DNA from 2 places in the Chryseobacillus diguaensis genome. Region 2 is predicted to be linked to the other one. Evidence: a T-box and tRNA genes for the amino acid it is inferred to sense, from the RefSeq annotation. Region 2 holds a T-box; the other holds one or more tRNA genes.
What was found. The T-box of region 2 lies ahead of thrS (threonine--tRNA ligase). A T-box ahead of a tRNA ligase gene usually reads a tRNA of that ligase, here a tRNA-Thr.

Region 1: it has a tRNA-Thr gene. The T-box ahead of thrS (threonine--tRNA ligase) is inferred to sense a tRNA for this amino acid. The anticodon was not compared.

Annotation. Positions count from the first base shown of each region.
Region 1 is NZ_JBMKNV010000002.1:103-15,706, forward strand. It holds partial or broken rRNA gene ACOT8F_RS02750 (23S ribosomal RNA) at 1-17, shown strand, start outside; rRNA gene rrf (5S ribosomal RNA) at 166-281, shown strand; tRNA gene ACOT8F_RS02760 (tRNA-Asn) at 295-369, shown strand; tRNA gene ACOT8F_RS02765 (tRNA-Ser) at 374-464, shown strand; tRNA gene ACOT8F_RS02770 (tRNA-Glu) at 478-552, shown strand; tRNA gene ACOT8F_RS02775 (tRNA-Val) at 766-841, shown strand; tRNA gene ACOT8F_RS02780 (tRNA-Met) at 879-955, shown strand; tRNA gene ACOT8F_RS02785 (tRNA-Asp) at 959-1,035, shown strand; tRNA gene ACOT8F_RS02790 (tRNA-Phe) at 1,349-1,424, shown strand; tRNA gene ACOT8F_RS02795 (tRNA-Thr) at 1,452-1,524, shown strand; tRNA gene ACOT8F_RS02800 (tRNA-Tyr) at 1,538-1,621, shown strand; tRNA gene ACOT8F_RS02805 (tRNA-Trp) at 1,629-1,702, shown strand; tRNA gene ACOT8F_RS02810 (tRNA-His) at 1,714-1,789, shown strand; tRNA gene ACOT8F_RS02815 (tRNA-Gln) at 1,845-1,919, shown strand; tRNA gene ACOT8F_RS02820 (tRNA-Gly) at 1,995-2,069, shown strand; tRNA gene ACOT8F_RS02825 (tRNA-Cys) at 2,079-2,152, shown strand; tRNA gene ACOT8F_RS02830 (tRNA-Leu) at 2,267-2,348, shown strand; gene ACOT8F_RS02835 (hypothetical protein) at 2,540-2,719, shown strand; gene ACOT8F_RS02840 (polysaccharide lyase 8 family protein) at 3,049-5,688, shown strand; gene ltrA (group II intron reverse transcriptase/maturase) at 6,231-7,514, shown strand; gene ACOT8F_RS02850 (COG4705 family protein) at 7,758-8,594, shown strand; gene ACOT8F_RS02855 (hypothetical protein) at 8,867-9,016, shown strand; gene ACOT8F_RS02860 (DUF1206 domain-containing protein) at 9,278-10,129, opposite strand; gene ACOT8F_RS02865 (FMN-binding glutamate synthase family protein) at 10,372-11,961, shown strand; tRNA gene ACOT8F_RS02870 (tRNA-Gly) at 12,066-12,139, shown strand; gene ACOT8F_RS02875 (B3/B4 domain-containing protein) at 12,208-12,873, opposite strand; gene queG (tRNA epoxyqueuosine(34) reductase QueG) at 12,957-14,093, shown strand; gene ACOT8F_RS02885 (amidase domain-containing protein) at 14,156-15,046, shown strand; gene trmL (tRNA (uridine(34)/cytosine(34)/5-carboxymethylaminomethyluridine(34)-2'-O)-methyltransferase TrmL) at 15,162-15,604, shown strand, end outside.
Region 2 is NZ_JBMKNV010000003.1:166,982-182,585, reverse strand. It holds gene ACOT8F_RS05970 (M42 family metallopeptidase) at 534-1,619, opposite strand; gene ACOT8F_RS05965 (dUTP diphosphatase) at 1,698-2,186, opposite strand; gene ACOT8F_RS05960 (DUF1294 domain-containing protein) at 2,411-2,713, opposite strand; gene rplT (50S ribosomal protein L20) at 2,827-3,186, opposite strand; gene rpmI (50S ribosomal protein L35) at 3,224-3,424, opposite strand; gene infC (translation initiation factor IF-3) at 3,443-3,964, opposite strand; ribosomal protein L20 leader region at 4,060-4,188, opposite strand; gene thrS (threonine--tRNA ligase) at 4,354-6,285, opposite strand; T-box leader at 6,492-6,734, opposite strand; gene ytxC (putative sporulation protein YtxC) at 6,780-7,631, opposite strand; gene dnaI (primosomal protein DnaI) at 7,807-8,739, opposite strand; gene ACOT8F_RS05925 (replication initiation and membrane attachment family protein) at 8,766-10,163, opposite strand; gene nrdR (transcriptional regulator NrdR) at 10,274-10,732, opposite strand; gene ACOT8F_RS05915 (cytosolic protein) at 10,780-11,181, opposite strand; gene speD (adenosylmethionine decarboxylase) at 11,362-11,742, opposite strand; gene ACOT8F_RS05905 (MarR family winged helix-turn-helix transcriptional regulator) at 12,034-12,459, opposite strand; gene ACOT8F_RS05900 (MFS transporter) at 12,666-13,967, shown strand; gene ACOT8F_RS05895 (hypothetical protein) at 14,000-14,272, shown strand; gene ACOT8F_RS05890 (glyceraldehyde-3-phosphate dehydrogenase) at 14,427-15,449, opposite strand.

The sequences.
Region 1 (15,604 bases), on a different contig from region 2:
ATCGAGGACTTAACCTAATGTGATATCCAAAAGAAGGAACACGGAAGTGTTCTCCTGTGAAAACTTGTGAACTGTGTTATCTGGTTTTGAGAGAATAATTTTTCAAAAAAAGTATTGATTTTTCTCTCTAAAATTATATAATTAATCTTGTCACTTTTTAAATTGTCTGGTGATGATGGCGAAGAGGTCACACCCGTTCCCATACCGAACACGGAAGTTAAGCTCTTCAGCGCCGATGGTAGTTGGGGGTTTCCCCCTGTGAGAGTAGGACATCGCCGGGCAAGATAAGATTATTCCGCAGTAGCTCAGTGGTAGAGCTATCGGCTGTTAACCGATCGGTCGCAGGTTCGAGTCCTGCCTGCGGAGCCATTATGGAGAGCTGTCCGAGTGGCCGAAGGAGCACGATTGGAAATCGTGTATACGTCATAAGCGTATCGGGGGTTCGAATCCCCCGCTCTCCGCCATAATACTTTTAATGGCCCCTTGGTCAAGCGGTTAAGACACCGCCCTTTCACGGCGGTAACACGGGTTCGAATCCCGTAGGGGTCACCAATCTTAAACTTAAACGGTTAAAAGCCAATCAGCAAGAAAAACAGCTCATCAAGCAGCTGTAGCACTTAAATCTCTTTCAATAGAGACGAGGGTTTTGAGAAGCAAGCAGTTGTAGGAATCGAGGGAGCGAACACTGGAGCGTACCTTAGTACGTGAGGATGTGAGTGAGCGAAGATGACAACGAAATGCGCCGCTTTCAAAAGCCGTAATTATGGAGGATTAGCTCAGCTGGGAGAGCATCTGCCTTACAAGCAGAGGGTCGGCGGTTCGATCCCGTCATCCTCCACCACTCAGGACTCTTGATCTTGAGTGAAATAGCATATTATCGCGGGGTGGAGCAGTCTGGTAGCTCGTCGGGCTCATAACCCGAAGGTCGCAGGTTCAAATCCTGTCCCCGCAACCAAATGGTCCGGTAGTTCAGTTGGTTAGAATGCCTGCCTGTCACGCAGGAGGTCGCGGGTTCGAGTCCCGTCCGGACCGCCATTGATTTTCAAATGAGAATTAAGTAAAATGTAAGAGGGTTTCAATAAGCGAGAAGGTCGAGGAAGCGACTGATTGAGCACCGGAGCGTATATGAAATACGTGAGGATGCGATCGATGAAGCTAGCTGACGAAGAGATTCGAAGCTTAGTGGAAGCAGAAACTTAGATGGCTCGGTAGCTCAGTCGGTAGAGCACGTTCGAATAAGCTGCGAAGCGATGCTTCAGCGCACAAATCGAGTGCTGCTTGGCTAAACATCCTAAGATTTGGGCGATTGCCAGCAAGAAGGAACTTAATAGTATCACTCATTTTATATGGCTCGGTAGCTCAGTCGGTAGAGCAATGGACTGAAAATCCATGTGTCGGCGGTTCGATTCCGTCCCGAGCCACCATTTTAAAATAGTATCACTTAACTATTTGCCGGTGTAGCTCAATTGGTAGAGCAACTGACTTGTAATCAGTAGGTTGGGGGTTCAAGTCCTCTTGCCGGCACTGTTTTTCATACGGAGGGGTAGCGAAGTGGCTAAACGCGGCGGACTGTAAATCCGCTCCTTCGGGTTCGGCAGTTCGAATCTGCCCCCCTCCACCATTTGTATAGGGGCATAGTTTAACGGTAGAACAGAGGTCTCCAAAACCTCCGGTGTGGGTTCGATTCCTACTGCCCCTGCCAATTAAATTATGGCGGTTGTGGTGAAGTGGTTAACACGCCAGATTGTGGCTCTGGTATTCGTGGGTTCGATTCCCATCAATCGCCCCATTATTTATTTTTAAACATAATGGATTTAATCACTCCTTACATAACAGCATAACAATGGGCTATAGCCAAGCGGTAAGGCAACGGACTTTGACTCCGTCATGCGCTGGTTCGAATCCAGCTAGCCCAGCCATTTTCATTCAAATGCCAAGCAACAATTTCTGATTGCTGCATAGGCTAATACAGAAACCAATTATTTGGTGCAAATGCGGAAGTAGTTCAGTGGTAGAACACCACCTTGCCAAGGTGGGGGTCGCGGGTTCGAATCCCGTCTTCCGCTCCAACGAGTGCTGGCGGCATAGCCAAGTGGTAAGGCAGAGGACTGCAACTCCTTTACCCCCGGTTCGAATCCGGGTGCCGCCTCCAATATCTTAAACCTTCTTAGAGGTTCATAAATTGGAATACACAGGATAAAACATCCTGCGGTTGTAAAATCGCCTTGACAATTCAGTCAGGCTCTCGGCACCAAATGCCCACTATGCCGGTGTGGCGGAATTGGCAGACGCGCACGACTCAAAATCGTGTTCCTTCTGGAGTGCCGGTTCGACCCCGGCCACCGGTATCATAACCGTTAAAAATCGCTTCTCACGTTGTGAGAAGTGATTTTTTTGTGATTAAAAATAATCCGCTGGAGTGTCTTTCATTCATTTTATAAGGAAAAGAATAGTTATTCACTTAAAAGCTGAATTCTAAAAAGGTAAAAGGAAATCCGCTATTATTTTTACTCGATTATTTAACAGGAGATGATTCAAAATGAGTTCTTATGCAATCGGACATTTTATTGGCTATGCAGTTGGTATTATCCTCTTGATCTTAGTCGCTGTACTTCTTGTAAAGCTGTTTATTAGGCTTGTAAAGCCTTCGAGAAAGAAAACATCGGAGTATGCATCCCATCCACAGTCAGAAAACGGCGATGTTCCTTTAAAAAGATAGTGTACTATACTAGAGCAGCAAGTTTCACTGATTTTTTGGTTTGGTATTCAATCGACTTCCGATAGAACCATTTTGCAGGTCGATTTATTTTGCCAACTGCCTTTTGTGTGAAACTAGCAACTGGGAAAAATTTCTTGGAAAATATTGAAAACGCTTGCAAATTATGACAAAAGGTAGTAAATTTAACTTAGATTCACCGTTTGCCTGCAATCATCTCTCTTATCCCTGCGAATTTTCTACACAACTAAATAGGCAAGCACACCTTTAGAATCCGGCATAATTCGAAAAGTGTTGATTTTCGTTTTAAAAATTTTAAAGGATGTGTCGTATTGAAAAAGAATTATAATAAGTTAATAGTTTCTTCCGTAACATTGACCGCCTTCCTTACGCTTCCAATCTCTGAATCTCATTCAGCTGTCCACGCTTTTGCAAAGCCAAACCCAGTACAATTAAATGGTAAGAATATAAGTATTGAGGATGCTGCTGCTCAAATGAATCAATTGAAAATGAATTACAAAGATTATCTTGCAGGAAATGAAAGTTTAAACAGCAGTCCCATGCTCGATAGCAAAATAAATTCCGTCCAGAATACAGCTAATTCACGTCTATCTTCCCTTATTCCTTTAGAAAACAGAGTTAATGGAGAGGAGACCTCATTATTTAAGGACACTCCGCTTGGAACGAATGAAACGAATTTAAGCAATTCTTATTTGTATTTATATCAAATAGCTCTTGCTGCGAAAACTTATAAAAGACCGGGGTTAAGCGGAGTCAATTTATACAATAATCAAGAAGCCATTAAGAAAGTAATCGATGGCCTTGATTGGCTCTACACCAACTTCTTTGAGAATCAGGAAAAAGGATATTATGGAAATTGGTATGCATGGGAGATTGGCATACCAACGAGCATCACTAAAACGCTGCTTCTCTTGGAAGATGAAATCAAAAGCTATAAACCTTATTTGATAGATGCTTATATTGATTCAATAGACAAATACTTGAGGAACGGGAAAAATGGGGATATCGATTTAGCATCACGCTTTCATAGAGGTGCCAACCTTGCGGATATTGCAACAAATCGAATCATACAAGGTGCATTGATTGATAGCGAAGACAGGGTAACAAAGGCAGTAGACAATATCATGACTGTTTTTAAAACGACTGATCCTAATCATCTCATTAATGGTAATACCGACGGATTTTATGATGACGGTTCTTTTATCCAGCATGCTTCGGTTGCCTATACAGGTTCATATGGAAAAGTATTGTTAAATCGCATCATCCAAACGATGAATATTCTTAACGGCAGTATTTATGATCCGAAAGAAATTTTGGTGCCGACTGTAAAAGAGTGGATTTATAAAGGCTTTGCACCCGTTATTTTTGAGGGCTATATGATGGAAATAGTTAAGGGTAGAGCCGTTTCAAGGACAGGCACTGGATATCAGGATGTATATAATATTGTTGAAGCAATTGTTGATTTGAGCAGAAACCTTAGTGATACTGATCGTAAAGAGATGCAATCTTATATTAAATATATCGTTTCTTCAATAAAAGGAAATTTTTCTACTGGGTCGTTTAGTTCTCTTCGCTCAATCGCTGACTTCAATCAAATCATGCAGGATCCTAATGTAGCTCCTAAAAATTTAATTGATGATGATCACTATAATTTTAATATGATGGATAAAACCGTTCATATTCGAAATTCCTACGCCTTCGCGGTTTCAAGAAGTTCTGATCGAATCAGCAAGTATGAATATATGAGCGGAGAAAATTTAATGCCATGGTTTCAAAGTGATGGCGGCTACTATTTGTATTTGTCAGGGAGAGATCAAACAAAATCATTTGGAGCTAATTATTTAGCCACAATAGACCCTCTTAAGCTTCCAGGAACAACTGTCCCAGTAGAAGAGAGAAAAACCATTCCCGAGTTATACGGAAAGCTCTTTTATGAAAATACGAACCATCCATTAAATTTTGATGTCTCCTCAGAGTCTGAGAACAAATATGTGTATTTTCCGGCAGGCACCAATCAATATTCAGGCGGGGTAAAGCTTGGTAAATATGGGATATCGGGAATTCAGCTTGGAGATGAAATCGGCTATAAGGATAAGCAGGCTGGGATATTACCAGATGACTTTGTCGTATATAAAAACGCAGATGCCAATAAATCAGTCTTTATGTTTGATGATGAAATTGTTTTAATGGGTTCGAATATAAGGGATCAATTGGGGAGAGATGTTATTTCAACGATTGATAATCGAATGTTTGATACAAACGAAACAAGTACTATTGCTGGAGAGACTTATGAAAATGAGAAATTATTCAATCCGGCTAATGGAGAATACAACTTAAAATGGATTAACTTTAAAACAGATGGAAAAGGAACTCAAGCAGGGTACTACTTTCCAGAGGCTTCTGAAATCAATGTTTCTAAAAATACCGTAACAGACAGTCTGCAGAAAGTCCGTACATCCAACCCTGACACAAAGGTTACAAAAAATTATTTTACATTAGGAATGGATCACGGAAAAAATCCACAGCAAGCAAAATATGCGTATGTGATTCTTCCGAACTTTGATGAAGCCAAAACGAAAGAATATGCTGATAAGCCAACTATAAAAATACTGGCCAATACAGAAAATGTTCATGCCGTTGAGAATACAGCACTTAAGCTAAAAGGATTCAATTTCTTTGGTGATAAAAAGACAACGGCAGCCAATCTATCTTCTTATAACCAAGCATCCATTCTTGTGAAAAGTGACGGAAACACGGTAACGATTGCCGTTTCAGATCCTACCTTACGGCTAAATAAAATGAAGCTGGAAATAGACCTTCCACATCCTAGTGTACTGGAAGAAAGTGAAGGGGTAAAAACATCTGTATCCAGTAAAAAGGCACTCATCCATATAGATTCGTCCAATCATGATGGAAAGAGCTATGAAATCAAACTGACTACGAAGGATTAAAAGGGGAATCTTCCTAGAAGAAAGACTTCGGCATGAAGCCGGGGTCTTTTTGTTCGCCCAGCATGGGCGAACTCTAACGGGTGAAAGTCCCGAGTACGACCTTACGTAGCGGTAAGTACATAGCCAAAAGCAAGGGTGTCCATGGTGACGTGGAATCTGAAGGAAGCTCGAGGCAAACCTCTGGTCTGACGAACAGAAATCATATAAGAGGCAACGTATGAGGATAAGACTGCAAAAGAAGTTAAAGTCCCATAGCTACTGTATCATACGTTGTATATATGGCAGATAGATGGAGGGAAAGAGTTCGCACCTTAACTGGGGAGATCTCATGGGTCTACACCAAAATCCTGTAGTGATACAGGACTGGATCATGAGAAGTCAGCAGAAGCCGTAGTAGTAAAGATATCTAATGAAAGTTAGAAGGAGCGAAGGGCTGAACAATTTTATCGTTATAGAAATCTCGATTGGGAGAGGAAATAGACCACTGGCGAAAGGCGAGAAAGTGGATACCGACTCTACGAGAAGGAAAGGAAATAACAGGCATGTACGAAAGGAATTTATTAGAGGAAATTCTCAATAGAGATAACCTTAACCAAGCATTTAAACAAGTAAAACGAAATAAGGGTGCTGCCGGGGTCGACGGAATGAATGTGGAAGAACTGGAGAAACATTTGGTGAAGAACAAGGATGAAATGATCCGTCTAATCCGACAAAGGAAATACCAACCCCAACCAGTACTAAGAGTAGAGATCCCCAAACCAATTGGCGGGGTTCGACTTTTAGGGATACCGACCGTAACCGACCGAGTCATTCAACAAGCCATAGCACAAGTCCTCACCCCTATATTTGATAAGGGATTCAGTGAGAATAGCTACGGATTCAGGCCAAATCGCTATGCTGAAATGGCTATTGTGAAGGCATTGGAATTCATGAACGATGGTTATGACTGGATTGTAGATATAGACCTGGAACGTTTCTTTGACACCGTCCACCACGACCGGCTGATGAACCTCGTCTCAAGAACGGTGGACGATGGAGATGTTATATCACTCATCCGAAAATTCCTAGTAAGCGGCGTCCAAATAAACGATGAGTACAAAGAAACCATAATAGGAACACCACAAGGTGGAAACTTATCTCCTCTACTTAGCAACATAATGCTCAATGAACTAGATCGGGAACTTGAAAACCGCGGGCTAAAGTTCGTGAGATATGCAGATGATTGTATCATCATGGTCAAGAGTGAAATGGCAGCCAGACGGGTGATGAGATCTGTGACAAGATTCATTGAAGAGAAACTAGGTCTCATCGTCAACGCCAACAAATCGAGAATCACCAAACCGAATGATCCCAATATGAAGTTCTTGGGCTTTGGCTTCTTTAGAGACTTCCAAACAGATTTATACAAAACGAAACCGCATCAAAAGGCGGTGGAAAACATTAAGTATAAACTAAAACAATTGACTAGGAAGAATTGGAGCGTGGATACGAAGTATCAGGTTGAGCGGATTAACCAACTACTCAGAGGCTGGATCAACTACTTTAAAATAGGTTATATGAAAAAGCTCCTTGAAAACATCGACTCCCATACACGATTCCGACTTAGAATGTGCATATGGAAGAAATGGAAGACAGCTAAGAATCGCCGCAAGAACCTGATCAAATTGGGGATGAACAGACTTGAGGCATACAAAAATAGCCACACAAGCAAAGGGGCAGCTCGCACTGCCTACTCGTGGATTCTGACCATGACCATAACAAACAAGAGACTAGCTGCATTTGGGCTAGTCTCTGGGGTGCAACACTACATGAAAGTACATGCCTAGAATAAAATTGAACCGCCGTATACGGATCCGTACGTACGGTGGTGTGAGAGGTCGGGAGTTAATAACTCCCTCCTACTCGATGTTTGTGAAAAAACTTGTACTTGTTTCATTACAGATGAAAGAACTTTTATTTGACTCACAGAAGTTTTTCATTTTTAACCAGTAGAATGGATAATTGAACACATCGTAACAAAAATAAAGTTGTCCCGGTACAAGGGCAATCATTAGGAGCTTAGCTTGCTTATGAATAAAACGATATCAAATCAAATAAATAGTAATCCATCAAAATATCTTCTATCTAAAGTTCCGGAAATTACAATCTACTTTTGGATTATAAAGCTGCTGACAACTGGAATGGGTGAGGTGTTCTCCGATTACTTGGTGAAGCACATTGACCCTATCATTGCGGTAGGGGCAGGAGGAATATGTTTGGCAGGCTCGCTGCTCCTCCAGTTCTCAGCAAAACGGTATGTGCCTTGGATCTACTGGCTGGTTGTTGTAATGGTCAGTATCTTCGGTACAATGGCAGCTGATATTGTACATGTTGTTCTAGGGATTTCCTATGTTGTATCAACAGTCTTTTTTGCCTTTGCCCTTATTGTGATTTTTGCAGTTTGGCATAAAGCAGAGAGAACTCTTTCTATACACAGCATCAATACCCGCAGGCGTGAGGTTTTTTACTGGGCTGCTGTACTTGCAACGTTCGCACTTGGTACAGCTGCAGGAGATATGACTGCGACAACTCTGAACTTGGGCTATTTTTCGTCAGGTATAGTATTTGCGGTATTGCTCGCTATTCCGGCACTCGGCTACAAGCTGATTGGCATGAATGAGATTGGCACGTTCTGGTTTGCTTACATTATGACACGTCCTGTTGGAGCGTCGTTTTCGGATTGGGTTTCTTCTCCTCATAGCAAGGGCGGTTTAGGCGTTGGAGAAGGACCTGTCAGTTTGGTGATGACCATAATTATAGTAGTCCTGATAGGATTTATGACTTTTACGAGGAAAGACGTTCAGGATGATCCTGTACTTTCCAGGAAGCTTGAAGAAAATGATGGTACTATTTCAAAAGTTAATTAAGGTTAAAAAAGAAGGATTCGGTGGAATCCTTCTTTTTTTACTGCTAAACTAATTTGGTATTCAGAACCTTTTTGAAAGTATAGGAGGAAATCACATTAAGATTTTATTTATTTGCAGCAAAAATTAATGGCGAAGCCCGACAGCAGAGAAAGTATTCAACCATTTTAACGGATACGATGGGAAGGTCAGCTGGAACAGAAGATGGGCCTAGGGGTAAAGTGAGCAGCGGCCACATTGGATGGGCGGACTGTATATTTATGGAGAAAAAGCATATGAGACGGATGAAAGATAAATTCGGTGTTATATTAAACAACCAGAAAGTCTATAATCTCGATATCCCTGACGATTACGGGTATATGGACGAGGACTTAATTGATATTTTAAAAGCCAGGGCAGGAGATTATATTGGAGTGCCTGATTAAAAGAAGACTTCATCGTATAGTAGTCTTCTTTACTATTTACCATTACCCCACAAACACTCCCAAAAAGCTCCCGATTAATATTGTCCCACTCCTCCCAGAACAAGCCACCCCCGCTGTTTTCAAACCACTTATAATATCCCAATTTTTAGCTTCCTCAAGCAATCGGCCTTTTTTTTAAGCCCATTCGCTGGGAAGCCTGCTTCATTACTGATCAGGGAAGAACATAAAAAGAGAGCCTGGATCGATCAGACTCTCTAAACGTTATTTCCCTCCATACCCCATATACACATATCTTCCGCGGAAAATACCGTAAATACCATACAGAATCAACCCGAGTGCCACTGCACCCAGCAGCCAGTGGCCATATGGCTGATTGGACAATTCAGCAAGAGCGCCATCAAGCCCTTTAGTTTTATCCGGATCGGCTGTAACGGCTGTCTGGATCAAGAAGAATCCGACCATCGCAAGGACGATGCCTCGTGCAATAAGACCGATTTTACCGGATCTTCTCGTTGCTTTTATTTCTTTCGGTTTCATGTCGCTTAAGTTGAAATCACTCATGAATTTTTCTTTGTAGCCGGTTATAAATTCATAAACCCCGTATCCAAGTGTTATAAGTCCAACGATTCCGATAATCCATTTTCCAAAAGGATGAGACAGCATTTGAGCTGACATGGATTGTTCGTTGCTGCCGCCTGAACCGCTTGAGCCTAAAGCTGTTTTGATAGCAGTGAATGCGATACTTGCATAAATAATACCTGTGATACCATAACCAATGCGGGTAACAATTCCTTTGGTGTCTTTTCCTTTGTTTTCCGGATCCTTAATGGCTTTCACAAAAGACCAGATCACATAACCGAACAATCCAATTCCAATCAGCCATAGAAGAACTTCTCCGAGCGGCATTCCTTTTAGAGATTGAAGGGCGCCTTTTGTGTCCGTTGTTTCTCCTCCTGCGCCGATGGCAGTCATAAAAGCAAGAATTCCGATAAGACCGAATACAAACCCCTGGGCCATATATCCTGCGCGGCCCATACGGCGAATCCAAGGCTTTGTTTCGTATGATGCTTTTTCAGCGACCGCTCCTCCTGCTCTTGAACGGGTAAGCTCCATTATCACCACTCCTTTCGATTCTTTATAAGTGTAATTAATAGATTCCCTTTAGATGCAAAAGAAAAACCTGGGATATATATGATGCGATTTCATTACAATTTGAGAATATGCAGAAAGAAGAGCTTACAGGCAAATGAAATGAATTTTAACTCCTGGTTATAACTTCCTCCCCCATGCAGGATTAACGGAACAGCTGAAAGGGAAATCATTCCTTAAAGATATATCTTAAGGGGGAGAAGAGAATGAGTATTGCAGACATTGCGGCAGTTATTCTGATTGGGCTGGTGCTGCTTTCACTAATCGGAATTGTAGGTATGTTCGCGTGGTTCTTTTTTCAGAATGAGAGACAGCAGGAACACGCGATCTTAAGGAACTATCCGGTTTTCGGGAAAATGCGCTACATTATTGAAAAAATGGGGCCTGAGCTTCGCCAATATTTATATAACAATGATAATGAAGGAAAACCATTTTCAAGACGTGATTACTTGAATGTGGTGTTAGCCGGCAAATACAATAGCCGGACGATGGGATTCGGATCGGAGCGGGATTTTGATAAAGGAGGATATTACATAAACAATTCTCTTTTTCCAAAACAAGCCAGGGAGCTTAGAATTCGCCAGGAGCCGCTTATCGATACAAAGGTTTACAGCATTGATAAGGAAAAGCTTTTTAACAGGAAGGAGCACAGAGAGGATCAGAAGATTAAGCCATTTTATCTTTCTGAACAAGATGAAATTGTGATCGGGGAAAAGAGTACACGGATGCCTTTTCACGTAAAAGGTCTCGTCGGCCAGTCGGCGATGAGCTATGGATCGATCGGCGACCATGCCATCACTGCATTGTCAAAAGGGCTTGGCATGGCAGGCGGAACATGGATGAATACAGGGGAAGGCGGTTTGTCAGATTTTCACTTGGAGGGAAATGTGGACATTATTTGCCAGATTGGACCTGGATTATTTGGTGTGAGGGATAAGGCAGGTAACTTCTCCTACGAGGAATTTAAGAAAAAGAGCAGCATTCCGCAAGTTAAAGCTTTTGAGCTAAAGCTGGCGCAGGGAGCTAAAGTGCGCGGAGGCCATCTTGACGGTAAAAAGGTAACAGAGGAAATCGCGAAAATCAGAAATGTGGAGGCGTGGAAAACGGTTGACAGTCCAAACCGGTTTGAGCATTTACCTAATGCAGAGAGCCTGCTTCATTTTATCGAAGAGCTTCGGGAAATTGGCGGTAAACCGGTTGGAATGAAAATCGTCGTTGGCAATAGAGGGGACCTTGAGGATCTTTTTCTAAAAATGAAAGAGAAAAACAGCTTTCCGGACTTTATCACTGTGGACGGAGGAGAAGGCGGAACTGGAGCATCCTTTCAGGAATTGGCTGATTCTACGGGACTGCCGATTCATCAGGCACTGCCTATCGTTCATGAAACGCTTTTAAAATACGGGATTCGGGAGCACGTGAAAATCTTTGCTTCCGGGAAACTTTTGACACCGGATAAAATCGCTGTTGCCCTTGCTTTAGGGGCCGATCTCGTGAACATTGCAAGAGGAATGATGATGAGTGTCGGCTGCATTATGGCTCAGGTTTGCCATACGAACAACTGCCCGGCAGGCGTTGCGACAACAGATCCAAAGCTTCAAAAAGCGCTGAGTATTGAGGAGAAAAAATACAGGGTGTGCAATTATGTCGTTTCCTTAAGAGAAGGTCTTTTCAATTTGGCTGCAGCGGCTGGTCTTGAATCGCCGACTCAGTTTGAAATGAAGCATGTGACGCTTCTTGGTGACGAAGGAAAGCTGAAGGATAAGGTGCCAGTTAGCATTCATAGCAGCAACATTTGAGAAAAACCCTTATAAAAATCCTCCAGACACTATATCTGGAGGATTTTTTAAATTATTGTTGCATAACATTCAAATATCTGATAAAATAATCTTTGTCAACAAATGCGGGTGTAGTTTAATGGTAAAACCTCAGCCTTCCAAGCTGATGTCGTGGGTTCGATTCCCATCACCCGCTCCATACATAATTTCAGTAACAACGCAGTGTTCCGTTTCTCCTGAAAACGAAGCATTGCGTTTTTTTCTATGTTATCGGATGATTTGAATGTCTGATGTTCCGCCATGAACTTGAGTAAACATGTCAGACAGAGACCGCAAAAGCTTGTTTGCTTCTTCTTCCTTCATTGAAGGCTTCAAGTAAACAATCTGCAGAGCCTTGGTTGTTTCTTCTGTACATGCTGTCCTTTTTGAATCCACATAAGGGCTGCCAAAGGGGCCGATGTCATCAGCTGAAAGCAATTTACCTCCCATGCTTACATCACGGCCGTTAATGGCAGGATAGCTTGAGTCGGCATCACCGATTGTTATCGTGACATTTCCATTAATTTCATTCAGATCATAGATGCCAAGAGGAATTTCATAACGCAATGAAAAGAAGTTGTTTACATCTGCAGCTGAGTGAACAGGGTTTAAAAACTGCTGTTTTTGAATACGGCGGTATAAAGCTTCGTTTGCTGGCCGATACCGGTTAGGGTCAGTACCTGTTTTTTTGAAAACATCGCGCCATTCTGAAATGCCCGGAAGCGAATTCACTTCCATACCTTCAAGATCAAGGACAAGTGATTCTTGAAACAAACGGAAGCGCCCTTTGAGCATTTGAGGTGAACTTCCGACTTCGATATGATGATAGGTAAGAACTCCGACTTTAAAATCGGGGATCAATTCCTTTACTTTACGATCAATCGAGATTTCCATACATTACCCTCCCAGTTTAGATAAGCTTTATTTTATCATAGAGGAAGACGTTTTTTACAACAGAGAGAAAGGAGGCTACTAATATGAATTATGCAGCATTAAAAGAAGAAATCATTGCCTACAGCAAAACGATCGGAATTGATAAAATCGGTTTTGCCGGTGCAGATGTGTTTGAATCCTTAAAGCAGCGGCTGAAGGTCAGTGAAGCACTGGGGTATCAGTCAGGCTTTGAAGAACCGGATATTGAAAAGAGAACGGATCCGTCGCTCCTCTTACCAAAAGCACGCTCCATTATATCAATTGCCCTCGCGTATCCCTCAAAGCTTAAAAATCCCCCAAAAAGCACGAAGGAAGACCGAAGAGGCATTTTTTGCCGCGCTTCGTGGGGAAGTGATTACCATGATATTCTCCGCGGCCGCCTAAAAAATCTTGAAGCATTTATAGAAGAAAAACTGCCTGAGGCAAACGTGAAATCGATGGTTGATACAGGCGAGCTTTCCGACAGGGCAGTTGCTGAAAGAGCGGGAATCGGCTGGAGCGGGAAAAACTGCGCGATCATTACGAAGGAATTCGGTTCATACGTCTATCTAGGTGAAATCGTGACGAACATTCCCTTTGAACCAGATCAGCCGATGGAGGACCAGTGCGGCACATGCAGCAAATGTGTGGATGCCTGTCCGACTGGAGCACTTGTACAGGGAGGACAGCTGAATTCTCAAAAGTGCATCGCTTACCTGACGCAAACGAAGGACTTTTTGCCGGAGGAATTCAGGATGAAGCTCGGAAACAGGCTGTACGGCTGTGATACATGCCAAACTGTTTGTCCTGAAAATAAGGGGAAGGATTTTCTGCTGCACGAGGAAATGAAGCCGGATCCTGAACTCGCGAAACCGAAGCTTAAGCCTCTTTTGAAGATTTCTAATAGAGAGTTCAAAGAAAAGTTTGGTCCTGTATCAGGCTCTTGGAGAGGAAAAAAGCCGATTCAGCGAAATGCGATTATTGCTCTCGCTCACTTTAAGGATGAAACAGCCCTTCCTGATTTGTACTTATTAATGAAAGAAGATCCAAGACCTGTTATTCGGGGAACCGCGGCATGGGCCATTGGAAAAATCGGCGGGGAAGAGTCGAAAGTAAGGCTTGAGAGAGCGATGGAAGCAGAGAAGGATGAAGCTGTAATAGCTGAAATTGAAAAAGGAATGGCGTTTCTCGCAAAACCTTGATACTAATGAGACTTGTTTCACTCATATGGTTTAAGTAAAACCGATATGGCAGGTGAAATGAATTGAAGGAACAACTGCAGAAGCGAACAAATGACAGACTGGAATATTTGATAAACAGAAGACAAGCAGACCGAAGCATTTCTCTAAGAGATCTTGAGATACTGGAACGCAAAATCCAAGTGATGGACCGCCGCGGAATTCATGCGGTGAAAGGAATTGTGAAGGTGAATATTACGGAGCTTGATCTGGATCAGGAAGACAGGCTTCAGGCGATTTATTACGACGGTCATAACCAGCTTTTTTATAAGGATCAGGATAATTTTTACCTAGAGGAAATTGTGGAGAAAAGAAGGGCTGTTTTCGATGGCGACGAGCTTGTGGAAGATGCAGTGCTGCCAAAGCCTGAGATGGAAGAGACAGTTGCCTTTGAAGCGGATTATGAGGAACGGCTGCAATTTGAATATGACCGTATGGCTGCAATTCAATATGCCGAGCGTTATTGGAATACCGAGAATCCAAAGTACAAAAGTTTTACCGACAATTGCACAAATTTTATCTCCCAATGCCTTCATGCAGGAGAAGCACCAATGCATGGATATCCCGGTCGCGGGAAGGGCTGGTGGATGCAGTCGAAGAACTGGAGCTACAGCTGGACAGTTGCCCATTCGATGAAAACATACATGGCGTATTCCAAAAAAGGACTGACGGCAACGGAAGTGTCCTCACCTGAGCAGCTGATAAAAGGGGACGTGATCTGCTATGACTTTCAGGGAGACGGCCGCTTTGATCATACGACCATTATCGTTGCAAAGGATTCGGACAATATGCCGCTTGTGAATGCCAACACGTATAACAGCAGAATGAGGTATTGGTCGTATGAGGATTCCACCGCTTATACAACCAATATAAAATACAAATTTTATCATTTGCGGGACAGTACGCACTCCTCCTAAGAGTGCTATAATATGAAGGGCAAATTTTTTATCCAACCGAGAGAAACGCTTATAATTTTAGGAAAAGATGCCGCGAAGATAATCTCCATACGAAAATTTAGATGAGGTGACATTTTTGGGACTGCATGTAGTACTCTACCAGCCAGAGATTCCTGCCAATACAGGGAATATTGCACGCACATGCGCCGCAACGGATACAACCCTTCACTTGATCCGGCCGCTTGGCTTTTCCACAGATGACAAAATGCTCCGCCGCGCTGGACTTGATTATTGGCAATATGTGAATATAAATTATTACGATTCACTTGAAGAATTGTTTGAGAAATATCCGTCGGGAGAGTTCTTTCTCATTACAAAGTTCGGGGAAAAGCCTTATACAAGCTTTGATTACAGCGAGCTTGAGAAGGACTATTTCTTTGTTTTCGGCAGGGAAACAACTGGATTGCCAAAAAGCCTGATTGAAGAAAATATGGAACGCTGCCTGCGTTTGCCAATGACGGAAAATGTGCATTCATTAAACCTTTCAAATACTGCAGCGATTCTAGTTTACGAAGCATT
Region 2 (15,604 bases):
GCGATTGTGAATTCCCAAAGGAGATTGGATAGATTATTTGACGGTTGGGATAAATCGCGCGATCATTCGGATGACTATTCAGCTGAAAGGGAGTGCTGCATTGAATGACCTAAATATCCTCTTTATTATGTTGAAGTAATTTGGGGGTATATAGAGGATTTTCATTCACTTTCTTTTGATTTTGAATAAAAATTAGAGTTTTTTTTAGTTTAAAAGCTATTCTTCACTGACTTTTGGGCAGTGCTGAGTGGTTTATGCACGGTGTTCGAAGTTTATGCACGGCTTTTCGGAGTTTATGCACGGCTTTCCAGAGGTTATGCACAACAAATTTGCATTATGCTCAGCTTCACTCGTTTATATTCAGGTTACTCTCAATATGCACAGCTTTTTCCCATTATGCTCGCTTGCCTCCTTAAGCACACCTCCTCCTGAAACTCATCCCCTTTCCCAGTACAAATTTCCACACAGATTTTATAGTTTACTAAACGATGAATAAAACTGCCGGAGCTTTTCCGGCAGTTTTAATTAAAGGATCAGTCAAATGTGATTTTCGAAACCGTCTCACGATCCAATTTTTTAATGACTTCAGCAATCAGCTTAACTGCATTTTCATAGTCATCCCTATGGAGCATGGCAGCATGAGAATGAATATATCTTGTCGCAATCGTAATAGAAAGGGCTGGAACCCCATTTGCTGTCAGGTGAATGGCACCAGAGTCTGTACCACCGCCTGCAAGTGCATCAAACTGATACGGAATGCCATGTTCGTCAGCCGTATCTGTTACAAAATCACGCAGGCCCTTATGCGAAACCATCGAAGCATCATAAAGAATGATTTGCGGGCCATCACCCATTTTGCCGAGCGCTTCTCTTTCAGTAATTCCTGGAGTGTCTCCTGCAACGCCTACATCTACCGCAAATGCGATGTCTGGCTTAATGAGCTGAGCAGATGTACGTGCTCCTCTTAAACCGACTTCTTCCTGAGCTGTCCCAACACCATATACGATATTCGGGTGGTTTGTTCCATCAAGCTGTTTCAGAACATCGATTGCGATGGCGCACCCAATCCGGTTATCCCATGCTTTCGCAAGCAGCATTTTCTCATTTTTCATAACGGAAAATTCAAAGTAAGGAACGACTTGGTCCCCTGGTCGCACGCCGAATTCGGTTGCTTCTTCACGGCTTGAAGCACCTGCATCAATAAACATGTCCTTGATCTCAACAGACTTTTTACGCACATCAGCAGGAAGGATATGCGGCGGCTTGGAGCCGATAATACCTGTTACATCGCCTTTGCTTGTTACGATGGTAACTCTTTGAGCAAGCATTACTTGCGGCCACCAGCCTCCAACTGTTTGAAAGCGGATAAAGCCTTTATCATCTATATTAGTTACCATAAAGCCTACTTCGTCTAAATGGCCTGCAATCATAATTTTAGGACCGTTTGCATCGCCAGTTTTCTTCGCGATCAAGCTGCCAAGCCCATCTGTTATTACCTCATCAGCATGAGGCGATATGTATTTCTTCATTACTTCTCTCGGTTCTCTTTCGTTGCCGGAAATCCCTTTGGCATCTGTTAACTCTTTCAGCATCTTCAATGTATCGTCGAGCTGTGTCATTTGGAAACCCCCTCTAATTTATTCCTGCATTTTCTATTATACTGGAGGAAAAACTATATGTACAAAAATTGCGACAACTCAATATCCTTGCTCTTGGCGCTCATGGTTGATCTCATTTTTTTTTACATATGCTCTTTCCACTTCTTCGCTTGAAAAACCAAGAAGTTCACCTAAATATAAATATTCCCTAAAAACAGCTAAATAGGTATCTTTGCTTTGTTTTTTTCTAAAATCTGATACACTTTCAAAAACGGCAAGAAACTGTACAGTTGCAGATTCAGAAGCATTCTCTCCCTTAAGCTCCAATTCACCTTCCCAGCCAAGCTCCAGTCCAATGGAAAGGAGGAAATGAACACCATCCACAAACTCTTCTAGGATTGTTTCCCGATCAGAAGCAGGCTTCGTGCTCCAAAATTTAAAGCATCTTGTTTCATTTGCCAGTTCTCCGATTTCAACATAAAGCGCCAGAATTTTCTTTTCTATGAGATTTTCAGATAGCAGTGCATGCTGCTCCTGAATTTTTTTGTCCAATTCCTTTTGCATTACAAAAAGTTTTGCAAAATCCATAAGGCTCATCTCCTTTATTGGTTTATGTAAGGCTGTTTTCGCAAAGATTGTTGCTATTCGTATAAGTTCTGAATACGCATGAAGATTAGCTTCGGGGCATCTTTTCTTAAAGTTCCTGCCAAATTAAGGGTCCTGGAGCTGAAATATAGAGTGAGAAGCAGCAAAGTTTAAGAAAAGAGCCTTATGTAAAATAAAAAAACTCCCTCTCTATTATAAGGGGAGCATCAATTTGGAAAAAGAACAGGATCTGTAACGAGAATGTGTCCTCTAAAAAAATAAATAAGCGCAAGGTCTAAAATAGAAAGAAGCGGAAAGCCAAACAGGAATGCTAAATGCTTTGTTTTGTGCCTGAAAAGAAACATTCCGATTGTCATTCCAATGGCTCCTCCGATAACGGCAACCGTCCATAGCGTTTTTTCCCTGATCCGCCACTGCTTCTTCCGTGCTTTTTGTTTATCAGAACCCATTAGCCAGAGTCCAAGCAAATTGGCTGTAACAATATAAAAAACAATCAGCTGTTGCATCATAACACCTGCTTATCGAACAGAAATTTCTGCAAAGTCCGGTTTTGACCCACGAAAAATTTTTATAAGGAAAAAGGCCACTCGTCCGCGGGGAGAATGACCTCTTTATGGTTGTATTAGTCGTTAAGCTTAGCTTTTGCTGCGTCAGCAAGCTGTGAAAATGCTTTTTCGTCAGCAACTGCAAGATCAGCTAGCATTTTGCGGTTCACTTCGATACCAGCAAGCTTTAAGCCATGCATCAAACGGCTGTAAGAAAGACCGTTAAGACGTGCTGCTGCGTTGATACGTGTGATCCAAAGTTTACGGAAGTCGCGTTTTTTCTGGCGACGGTCACGGAATGCATACATTAAAGATTTCATTACTTGCTGATTAGCAACTTTGTATAATGTATGTTTTGAACCGAAATAACCTTTAGCTAATTTTAATACCTTTTTACGACGTTTGCGTGTTACTGTACCGCCTTTTACTCTTGGCATGTCAATTCCCTCCTAATGTGTTGACTATCTATCCGAATTATTTAATGTTGTCTAATAAATGACGAATGCGTTTGAAGTCGCCTTTGCTGACCAATGAGGCTTTACGCAATTTGCGTTTCGCTTTAGTTGATTTGTTGGCGAATAAATGGCTTCTGTATGCGTGAGAACGTTTCAGTTTACCAGATCCAGTCTTTTTGAAACGCTTGGCAGCTCCGCGATGTGTTTTCATTTTAGGCATAGGGTTTTCCTCCTCGTTCTATTGCTTTTCAATTTTAGGTGCTAAGACCAGGAACATGCTGCGGCCGTCCATACGGGGCGCAGACTCGACTGTTGCAACATCGTCACAAGCTTGAGAGAATCGGTCCAATACCCTCTGACCAATTTCCTTATGGGTAATGGCACGTCCTTTGAAGCGGATAGATGCTTTTACTTTGTCGCCTTTTTCAAGGAATTTGCGTGCGTTGCGAAGTTTGGTATTAAAGTCATGCTCATCAATTGTTGGGCTAAAACGGACTTCTTTAACGCTGATGATTTTTTGGTTTTTCCGAGCTTCTTTATCTTTCTTTTGCTGCTCAAAACGGAATTTACCGAAATCCATAATTCTGCATACAGGCGGTTTTGCATTTGGAGCAACCATAACTAAATCAAGATTAGAACGGGTCGCAATCTCAAGTGCTTCCACACGGGATTTAATTCCAAGCTGATCACCATTCGGACCGATTAGACGCACCTCACGAGCGCGAATGCCCTCGTTTACCAACATGTCTTTGCTAATAATGAGCCACCTCCAAGAATTTTTCATGAATAGCGTCTGGCGTCAGCCAGAATCACGGGACACTTCTGACGCAAACGTTGTATAAGTTCAAACAGGCTACAAAATAAAAAGTGTGGGTGCATACTACACCCACACTACGAATTCTCATTAAAAAATTTCGATCTCGTATACCTGCCAACTGCTTACAGCGTCAGCCAGGTGAGAAGCGGGTGCTTCTGCTTTCTATCAAACAGCTATTCAATTACCTAGGACATCATAACACGAATAAATAAGACGTGTCAATCATTCATTCCAAGAACATCTAGAAAGGATTATATCAAATTCAGTTTAAGCAGGCAATAGCCTTTTTTTAATTTACTTTAATTTACTGTCTGCCAGTTGAAAAAAAGAAATTATCTGGCTGCTTCCTGCTTGATCATACCTGCAAAATCTTCAAGAGAAACGGTTTCCGATTTCTGCTCTCCATACTTACGCACGTTAACAGCTGTATCTGAAACCTCCTGATCCCCTACAACAAGCATGTAAGGAACCTTGTGCATTTGGGACTCCCTGATTTTATAGCCGAGCTTCTCATCTCTTGCATCCAGTTCAACGCGAATTCCTTCAAGCTGGAGACGCTCTTGCACTTTTTTTGCATAATCAAGATGAACTGCCGGTGAAACCGGGATAACCTGTACTTGAACAGGGGCAAGCCAAGTCGGGAATGCACCTTTATATTCCTCGATAAGGAATGCAACGAACCGTTCCATAGTGGAAACGACTCCGCGGTGAATAACGACGGGACGATGCTGTTTGCCGTCTTCCCCTACGTAAGTAAGATCGAATCTTTCAGGGAGAAGGAAATCAAGCTGAACAGTAGAAAGTGTCTCGTCTTTTCCAAGGGCAGTGCGAACTTGAACATCAAGCTTAGGACCGTAGAACGCAGCTTCGCCTTCTGCTTCAAAATACTCTACCCCAAGTTCATCCATTGCTTCTTTTACCATGCTTTGTGCCTTTTCCCACATAGCATCATCATCAAAATATTTTTCTTTATCTTCCGGATCACGGTAAGACAAACGGAAGGAGTAGTTTTCAAGGCCGAAATCCTTGTATACTTCCTCTACAAGCCGGACAACACGGATGAATTCATCTTTAATTTGATCCGGGCGGACAAAAATATGAGCATCATTCAAAGTCATGCCGCGAACACGCTGAAGGCCGGAAAGGGCTCCGGACATTTCATAGCGGTGCATTGTGCCAAGCTCAGCTATCCGGATTGGCAGCTCACGGTAGCTGTGAATATCGTTTTTGTATACCATCATATGGTGAGGACAGTTCATCGGACGCAATACTAGGTCTTCGTTATCCATGCTCATTGCCGGGAACATATCATCCTGATAGTGATCCCAGTGACCGGAAGTTTTGTAAAGTTCAACACTGCCAAGTACCGGAGTATAAACATGGCTGTAGCCTAAACGGTCTTCTTTATCAACGATATAGCGTTCAATAATACGTCTGATTGTAGCTCCTTTTGGAAGCCATAATGGCAATCCCTGACCTACTTTTTGAGAAGTTGTGAAAAGGCTCAGCTCTTTGCCGAGCTTTCTGTGATCACGTTCCTTTGCTTCTTCCAAAAGACGCAAATGCTCATCCAAATCAGCCTTTTTGAAGAAAGCTGTACCGTAAATCCGCTGCAGCATTTTTTTGTTGCTGTCGCCGCGCCAGTAAGCACCTGCAACACTGAGCAATTTAAATTCTTTTATTTTACCTGTAGAAGGCACATGGATGCCGCGGCATAAATCAAAAAATTCACCTTGCTCATAAATCGATACTGCTTCATTTTCCGGAATCGCTTCAAGCAGTTCATCCTTCAAGTGGTCGCCAATCTCTGCAAATCTGCGTTTTGCCTCTACCCTGCTTACTTCTTTACGGATAATTTCAAGATTTTCATTGACGATTTTCTGCATTTCTTTTTCAATGGCCGGAAGATCTTCTGATGAGATCGATTGCTCCATATCAATATCATAATAAAAGCCATTTTCAATAACAGGACCTACTCCAAGTTTTACGTCAGAATAAAGTCTTTTAATGGCCTGCGCCATCAAATGGGCTGTACTATGTCTAAGAATCTCCAGCGCTTCCTCTGAATCCTGAGTAACGATTTCAATTGAGCCGTCTTCCTGAATTGGAGATCTTAAATCAATCAATTTGCCATTGAATTTTCCTGCTAGAGATTTTTTCTTAAGACCAGGGCTGATGGATGCCGCTATATCTTCTGTTGTTGTGCCTTTTGTAAACTCCTTAACTGCTCCGTCTGGAAAACTGATTTTTACTAATTCAGACATCCTGTTCACTCCTTTGTAATGAAAAAATTAGGCTCTTTTCTTAAACTTGGTTGCTTCTCTCTCCAAATTTCTTTTACACGGCACTTGATTTGGCAGGAGCTTTAAGAAAAGATGTCCCGAGCAAATCAATATGCGTGATAAAAGCAATCCGAATAGCAGCAAATGATAGGAAAACAGCCAAAAATAAAAAACCCGCCCCTCCGAAGAGAAGGGACGAGTTTAATTAACATTAGTCGTGGTTCCACCCTTATTCCTTTACTGCAAAAAAAGCCTGCAATAAAGCTTAAGATATCTGTAACGGGATTTCCCGTCGGCCATTACTGAAGCATTGCCGTTCACAGCCGAAGTTCAAAGGCGGTAAGTATGCTTTCTTTGTTAAAAGGGTTGCAGCCTTGCCCTTTCTCTCTGAAAACCGTTCAGCATCCTCGTGTCCTTATCGCAACTTTTCATTATCGTTCAATTACCTCGTATTATAGATGGTTTTGAAATAAAAATCAAGACAGCATGGAAGAATCCCCCTGCAAGGGCTGCATTGTTCTTATTGGATATATTTTCACCTTTTCCTGAAAAATATTCTGTATCGTCTGCACCATTCCATGCTCCGGGTCATCTGTGTAAATCAGTACGGCATTCGGCGCCATGCAAACGAGAGGTGCAAGAAGAGCCGAATCAATATACATAGGATGATGGTATAAAAGAGAACGGTCAACATATTTCCGCAGATCCTGCTCAGGCATTTCCTGAAGGTGTTCATCACAGATGATAAACCGTTTTTTATAAATGATATGAATTTTTTCAAACTGCGGTGACTTTGACAGGACGTAATCCCGCAAAAATTGAATAAAATTCTGATACTCCTGCTCCAGTTTATATTCCTCTATCGCTACTTCTGCATAATGGTTCAATCGTTTTCTGTATTCATGAAGCCGAAACGTTAAGAAGGATTCAAAAGAAAAAGCAAGATTAGGCTTTAATAAATTTTCTAAGGCAGACTGAATACATTCTGTACGATCAATGAACTTCTGGATATTCGGGATATCCGATCTCTCCCCGTCCATTATAGATTGGGCTATATGTAAAATTTGCTGCTGCTCATCTTTGTCTGTAAAGAAAAATTGGTTTTCCACTACTGAAAGAATCAGCAAATTCTCCTTCTGCTCAATAATAAACTGAATAATAGCAGGGATAACAAAGGAATCAATGAAGGTTTGCAGATCACTTGAATCTATATGAACCTGATTTGGCGGTACTAGGTGAATGAATTTTCCGCTGCTTGCAGGCAGGTGCTCCAGCCTGCTGAAAAAAGACTGGGCATCATCATAAGAATTAAAACTGATTTCAAGCATGTTTGTCCCCCCTTAATACAAAACATCTGATTTTATATATATGGGGAGATATTCTTTTTTAGACTCCGAAAAACATTATTGCTTCGGAAAAAAAGCGCCTTTTTACACAAGGCTATTGTTCCCTAGTTGAAAACAGGCAAAAAGAAAACAGGCCTGTAAAAGCCTGTTCGAAGGTTTATTCTCTTCTGTTTTTTCCGGCAAGCTGCACAGGGACAGATAAATGCTTGATCCGCTCCATAATTCTTGCCGCTTTCACTGGCTCTTCCTCTCCCCTTTGCGTATAGGACAAATGATGATTCAGCTGATTCAAATCAAAGTTCGATGTGAAAAAGGTCGGCAAATTTTCAAGCATTCTGTATTGAAGGATCGTTCCAAGTATATCGTCCCTCATCCAGCTTGACATGGATTCCGCTCCAATATCATCCAGCATCAAAACAGGGATGGTTTTGACAGCCTCCATTTTGCTCTCCATGGAATTGTCACTGAACGAGTTTTTTAATTCCCTCATAAATTCAGGAATATAAAGAAGCATGGAGGAAATACGGTTCTCTGCCAGTTCATTTGCAATGGCTCCAAGGATATACGTTTTGCCAACGCCAAAAGGTCCGTGAATATACATCCCTTTTGCAGGCTTACCGGAAACATATGTCTCTACAAAATCCTGGGACATTGAAACAACTTTGAGCCTTGATGGTTCATCAAGATCAATATTATCAAGATGTGCCGCCAGTATTTCTTTTGGAATATACATGCTTTTGATGAGAGATTCATGCTTCCTGCGCTCATCATACACTTCTTTCGATGGACATTTATCGTATTGAAGATCAATCGTTTTCCCCTGCAGCACTAAATGAGGGTGATAGCCCTGAACCAAATTTTTGCATTCTCCAAGACTTGGACAGTCAGAACAATTTTTACTTTGCCCTATATACTCGTAAAGCTTGATCAGACTTCTATCTATAATGTCATCATTCAGCTCATCTTTATGGAGCTCAAGGAACGGCTTGACATCAGGATGGCTGGTCACTTCCTTTTTTAAACCCTGCAGCCTTGTCTGGAAGTCTTCTCTACCAGTCACGTTTTTCATTGCCTGGCCTATTTGTTCCATCATCTTTCACCTGCCTTCTAAGCTATCTATTGGCTGTTCTTATTTTTATATTTTTTTATCCGTTCAGCAAGCTTTTGTCTTTCCAGTTCAAAATCGTCCTTTGCATTTGTTTCTGTGCTGCTTTCCTGTTCTTTACCCTCTTCTGTCTTAAGCCAGTCAGGCAACATTTCTTTACGGACTGATTTTCTTCTTTGTGCGGGCTTATTTTTAGCTTCGGCCCATTCCATATATTGCTGCTGCTCTTTTTTGGCCAATTCCATTGCTTCATCAACCGTTTTAATATTTTTTCTCGCCCAATGGCCAGCTATTTTCTGAACATATCCTTTTGAAAGCTTCATATCTGTCTTAAGCATTACATAGTAAATTAACACATTGACGACGCCTGGGTACAGCTTTTGCTGAAACATCACATCTTCAATAATCTGCAGATCCGATAGCGGAGGTTCTCCGCCTTCAGCAATGTCTCTCAAAAATTGATAAGGAGAAATGTTTTCCAGCTGAAACGCAAGCTCTTCTTCCTTCGTTAAGGTTTCTTTTTTTTGCACCGTTCTATACGGCAAAGGCTGAATTTTTTCAGACAGCCTTGGCGTCTGCTCGCCGTGCTCAAATTTATACCAATCCCTTGCCGACTTGCGGAGTTCTTCTTCGTCTATCGTCTCATCGGGCAGGATGGCATTCATTAATATATTCTTCATTTGAATGGCATCCATTCCGTAAATATAGGACAGCTTTTTAATGGTTTCTTTTACGGAATCATTAATGGCTTTTTTCGGAATAATGGCTTCAGATAATCCAGCAAAAAGAAGGTCAAAATCGAAAACAGAATCGTCGAGAAGTGTTCTTCTGCCTTGTGCTTCAGTCATATATTCACTATTTTCTTCTTCGTTCTGTTCAGGCAGCTGACTTGTCAATTCACTCGGCTGTAAAGTTTGGTAAACGTCGTTAAAGGATTTAGTCATATCTTTCAAATTTTCCGGAAGACTTTCATCACAGAAAAATTTTTTCAAGCTTACGTATCTTTTCCTGCCAAGCTTGTTATACAAATAAATATTTAACATGCCATCCTGAAAAAACAGATCCGGTTTTAAAGGCGCCTGAAGTTCATAAATAAACACTTTAAAATCCTGTTCTTCTTTTAAATAAGTTTTTAATAACCCGATTCCTTCAAGCTTAATTCTCAAGCGGTAAATTTCTTTCAGATTGCACTGCATGGCTGCCATCAAGCTGTGATGGGAGCTCTCTTTTCCCCAAAGCCGATTTTGTTCCAGTTCTCCCCAAAGTGTCATATACAAGGCAAGACTATTCGGACCAATAAGCGGCTGATAAAGCATAGTGATAATTTTTCGGTCAAAATCGTTCAGCACCCCGCTGCTTCTTGTAATGTATCGGTCTGGCGGAATGAGTTCTTTCCAATGATGGTCCATATTGCTCCTTACCTTTCAAAGCTTTTTTATCCAGGCTATTTCCGCTGCCTTCTCCGGCCCTGCAGGGATAATAGCAAAAAAGAGCTTGGTAAAACATCCCCAAGATCCCTTTAGCGTTCTTTTTTAATCAAATCCTTGAGTTCCTCAATGAAGACATTAATATCTTTAAATTGCCTGTACACAGATGCGAAACGAACATAAGCCACCTCGTCGACCTGGGCAAGCCTGTCCATGACCATTTCTCCAACCATTTCGCTTTTCACTTCAGAAACGCCATTGTTGCGAAGCTCTTTTTCAATATCGGCTACAATATCTTCAAGCTGTTTAAGAGGCACAGGTCTTTTTTCGCAGGCTTTGATAAGCCCTCGCAAAACTTTCTCCCTGCTGAATTCTTCTCTGGTTCCTTCTTTTTTGACAACAATCAGCGGAATTTCCTCTACTTTTTCAAATGTAGTAAAGCGGTATTGGCACTCTTCGCATTCCCTGCGGCGGCGGATTGCCTTTCCTTCATCCACAGGGCGGGAATCCAATACTCTTGTCCCATTATGGTGGCATGCTGGACACTTCATTCACTCATCAGCTCCTTTCAGAAAATTTAGCATGAACAAGAAGCAGTTTAAGAGCGCGGGTAAAGTCCCGACCCTATGTAAGGAAGAGTAGAATCAAGCTTACGATAAAAATCCTGAATAACTTTTCTGCTGTAGCCGAAGTCAGTCGGCAATGGGGTTTCAGTGGTTACAGAAAAATCTACGGCTGTTTCGAATGGCCGAACGGAAATTATCGTCACAATAATCAGAACTTTTTTCGGCTTCGTGATCGTCACGCTGATCTCGCCGCGTTCTTCCGATACGGAAGTAACCGTTCCGTCTTTCGTTGATTTTGCCAATGTCTGAACAGCTTCCATTGCTTTTTTAACAGTTGTTTTATAATAATGGCTTCTTAAGTTCCCGTCCAAATGTTCTTCAGAAGTTTCTGTATGTGTAGAGAAAAAAGCCTGAATTTTTCCTAGTAAGCTCATTTTGTTTCTCCTTTTAGCCGTTATCTGTCTGTGTCTGTTAGTCTGCATCCATCATTCTTTATGTACATTACATTAATCATACTATTATAATACTTAATTTCGGAAAAAATCAAAAGAGGTGTGAAAGAATCTTCACACCTCAAATAAATCCATAATCAACTTGTCATAATCTGCGTGTTATCAAAGTACTTTGGCTTGTGGCTGTTTAACTTGCACAGGACCCATGCCACGCGGAATTTCTATATTTTCTCTTGTTTGCGCTCCTAGAGCTTCTGCAATATAATCAGCAGCAACGTTCGGATTAAGATCTCCGCATGTGTAGACATCTATACTTGCGTAGCCGTGCTCAGGAAAACTGTGAATAGTCAGGTGAGATTCAGAGATAATAACAACTCCGCTTACTCCCTGAGGTGCAAATTTATGAAAAGCAACCTCGCGGACTTCAGCTCCAGATTTAAGTGCAGCATTGACAAATGTTTTTTCAATATATTCCATATCGTTTAATTTTTCAAAATCGCATCCCCAAAGCTCCGAGATTACGTGACGACCCATTGTTTCCATATTCATTTATCCCCCTTAATAAGATTTGACAGCATGAAGATCTTCGCATATCGGCGTTATGCTTTACTACCACGGGGGAAAGTTAGTCCAAAGAGGTCCTAACCCTTTAAGTAGCCACAAAACCTGCGAATAAGAAGTTCACGAAAAATAGTATACTTCTTGAACAGCATTTTTGCAACATACTTTTACAAAAAATTTATATTCCGAAGTGCCCTTTTTTTCCTCCAAGCTTTCCCTTACTACTTTATAGCCTGTCTTAAATCCACTAAACATAAAATTAGAAAATGCTTCTTATCGGTCCCAGTGAATAAGAGACTGATTAAGTTTTTTCAGCATTTTTTCAAGTAAATCCAAGTCTTCTCCTGGCCACTCCTTAAGGATTTGTGAGTATGCCTTTGACCTCGCATTTTTTACATCCTGATAAACGGTTTTTCCTTTTTGCGTAATTTCAATCAAGCTGATTCTTCTGTTGTTTTCATCAGGAAAACGGACAACAAAACCTTTATCCTCCAATGAAGCGATTTGTCTGCTTGCTGTTGAAACATCTAACTTTAAGTCGTCCGCAATAGCATTGATCGCCTGCGGACTTCTAAGACTTAATTTGCTTAAAAGAAGATAGCCAGACCTGTCCAATCTCGTCTTTTTTGGATTTAAAGCCGTTGTGAGCCTGCTTAATAATGCTATCTCATGCTCTATATTTTCAAGGGTATTTTCCATTTCATTTCCCTCATTCCCTAACTGTTGTCTTTTATTAAGGCTGATGCTGCTATTCTTGTATTATGCATTAAATTCCTGTGAGCCTGCCACTTTTTTCAATCCATTTCGAGCTTTCACCTTGAAATCCCATTATATCATTGTATATTACAACTTGTATAATACAATATAAAAGCGAAAAGTGTTTGATGTTTTGGGAGGAGTTTTACTTGGAAGATACACATTTCACAATAAATACAGGAGTAAGGGAAATTAGCATCCCGAAGTATTTAGTTGTTTCGTTTTTGACCATTTTTTCCATTGGACCGCAGTATTTTTTAAACATGTCCTATACACTTAACCAGCTTGTAATACAGAACGGCTTTACTGCAAGCAATAACGGAATGCTTATGCCTTCTATCCTTTCGAATCTGGCATTCGCTTTCGGAGTGCCTCTCGGACCGGTGTTAAGCAGGAAGTTCGGGCTTAAATATACGTACATGTCATTTGTTTTTCTCTTTTTTATTGGTTCTGTCATCAATTTTTTGTCTCCCGATCTAACTATTTTTGTCATCGGAAGAATCATCCAAGGCTTGAGTGCGGGAATGGTGTTTTTAACCATATTGCCCCAAAGCTTGCGATCCTTTCCAAACAAAATCAGGAATACCTTTTTAATCATGGCAATTGGCGGCCTTTTTGGCTCGTCTGCGTTCGGTGCTTTTTCAGGCGCCATTTCATTAAGTGTGGACAGCTGGCGCTGGCTCTTTTTAGTCAGTATGTTTACTTCCATCTTGTGTTTGATTGTCGGTGCTTTACTGCTGCCCTCTGATAACACACAAGAATTAGATAAAAGAAAAATCGATAAGCTTGGTTTGGGTTTACTTGCACTGATTACCGTATTATTTGCTTTCCCGCTTTTGAATCTGCAAAATCTGGGATTCAAATCTCTTTATGTCTGGCCATTCTTTGCAGGTGTACTCATTTTGCTCTTTCTTTTTATTTATATTGATTACAATTCAGCTAACCCGCTTGTTCCTTTCAAGGCACTTAAAGGACCTAAGCCGCTTTTCGGATTGCTAATGGCTATTGTCGCCCACGTTGCCTTTATTATTGCTTTAGCCGGAGTAAATGGGTATTTGCGGAATATTAAAGGAACGACCTTTGGATCCATGACGAACTTTTACATTTGGCTGTACGTCGGGATCTTAGTATCAGCTCTTCTGTGCGCACTTTTATACGATAAGCTTGGCGCAGGTTTTCTCGGGATTATGGGGTCACTTGTTATCATTATTGTGACCTATCAATGGAGATCCATGTCAGAAGACACTTCTCTTACTCTTTTATGTGTACAGTTTGCCTTTTTAGGTGCAGGCATCAGTATGACGCTTGTATCAGGAGCGCTTGGCACAGCTTTAGCAGGTGACCTGCATAAGGCTGGGCTAAGATCTGTTTCTCTCCATTTTACGAGGAACCTTATGTTCTTTCCCGCAACGCATTCCATTACGAAACGATTCGCGGACAGGTCTCACTGACGGATCCTGAAGTCAGAACACAAGTGGAAGAGATGACAAGACAGTTTGTGGCGAATGGACTTCCCCTTGCTGATGCAAAAGCAAATGTTACGGCCGCTATTTTAGGGCAGTCGCAGAAGCTGTCTTTGCTCGATTCATATAACGATCTTTTCAGTATCCTTATGTGGCTTGGTGTGATTACTTTAGCCGCATCAATCGGGAAAATGCTTACTGGTAAGGGCAGAGCGCTGAGAAGAAAAGAAGAAAAAGCTCAGGTTAAGCATGAAGAGCCTCTTCAGCTTGCAGCCCCTTCACATCAAAAATAAGAAAATTAAAAAGCAACCAGCGATCGCAATTGCCGGATGCTTTTTTTATGGCTCTATTCTTTAAACTTTGCTGCATCTCAGCTTAAATTTCGTTTCTGCTTCGGCAGGAATTTTAAGAAAAGATGCCGCGAAGACATCTAATTAAAATACTATGTTAAACAACTGAGAGCCTTCTGTTTTCTTCTGCTACAAGATTCATCAGTTCTGCAACCCTGCAGGAATACCCCCACTCATTATCATACCAGGAAAGTACCTTCACTTTTCGGCTGCCGATAACCATAGTGGATAGCCCATCAACTATAGCAGAATGAGGATTTGTATTAAAATCTACTGAAACAAGCGGTTCATCTGTATACTCAATGATTCCTCTCAGTGTTCCATTGGAAGCTGCCAAAAAAGCCTGATTGATTTCTTCTGCTGTTACCTCCTGCTTCAGGTCAACAACAAGATCAACAAGGGAAACATTCGGTGTTGGCACTCGCAATGCCATGCCGTGAAGCTTGCCTTTTAAATGCGGCAAAACAAGTGAGAGTGCTTTTGCTGCTCCTGTCGTTGTCGGAATAATCGACTGGGCGCAAGCTCTCGCTCTCCTCAAATCTTTATGAGGATTGTCAATGTTCTTTTGATCATTTGTATAGGAATGAATGGTTGTCATCAGTCCATTTTCGATGCCGAACTGTTCATCCAGTACCTTTACAATTGGTGCAAGGCAATTGGTTGTACAGGAAGCGTTTGAAATAATTGTGTGGATATCGCTGTTATACATTTCATCATTGACACCCATTACGATGGTAATGTCTTCATTTTTTCCAGGTGCTGTTAAAATGACTTTGCGGGCACCAGCTTCAACATGGGCCTTCGCTTTTTCACGCGAATTAAACTTCCCAGTCGCTTCAATCACAATATCTATATTCAATTTATGCCATGGCAGCTCCAGTGGATTGCGGCTTGCAAGCAGCAAAACCTTATGTCCGTTTACAATTAAATGGTCTCCTGCAGGGATTACTTCTCCTTCAAAACGACCATGATTTGTATCATATTTTATAAGATGCGCCAGCGTTTCTGCCGGATAACTTGCATTAATGGCCACAATATTGACATTACCTTCAAGAATCGCTTTTCGAAACACCATTCTCCCTATTCTCCCAAACCCATTGATTGCAACATTTGCTTTCATTAAATTGCTCCTTCCGGCTTTTGTGTTATACTCTTAAGTTTTTTTCTTCTATTAGTATATCACATTTAAGGTATTTAGGAAGGTGAAAGCGCTTATTTTTTATAAAAAGGTGATACTTTTTTCTATATAAAAAAGCTCACAGGATTCCCTATGAG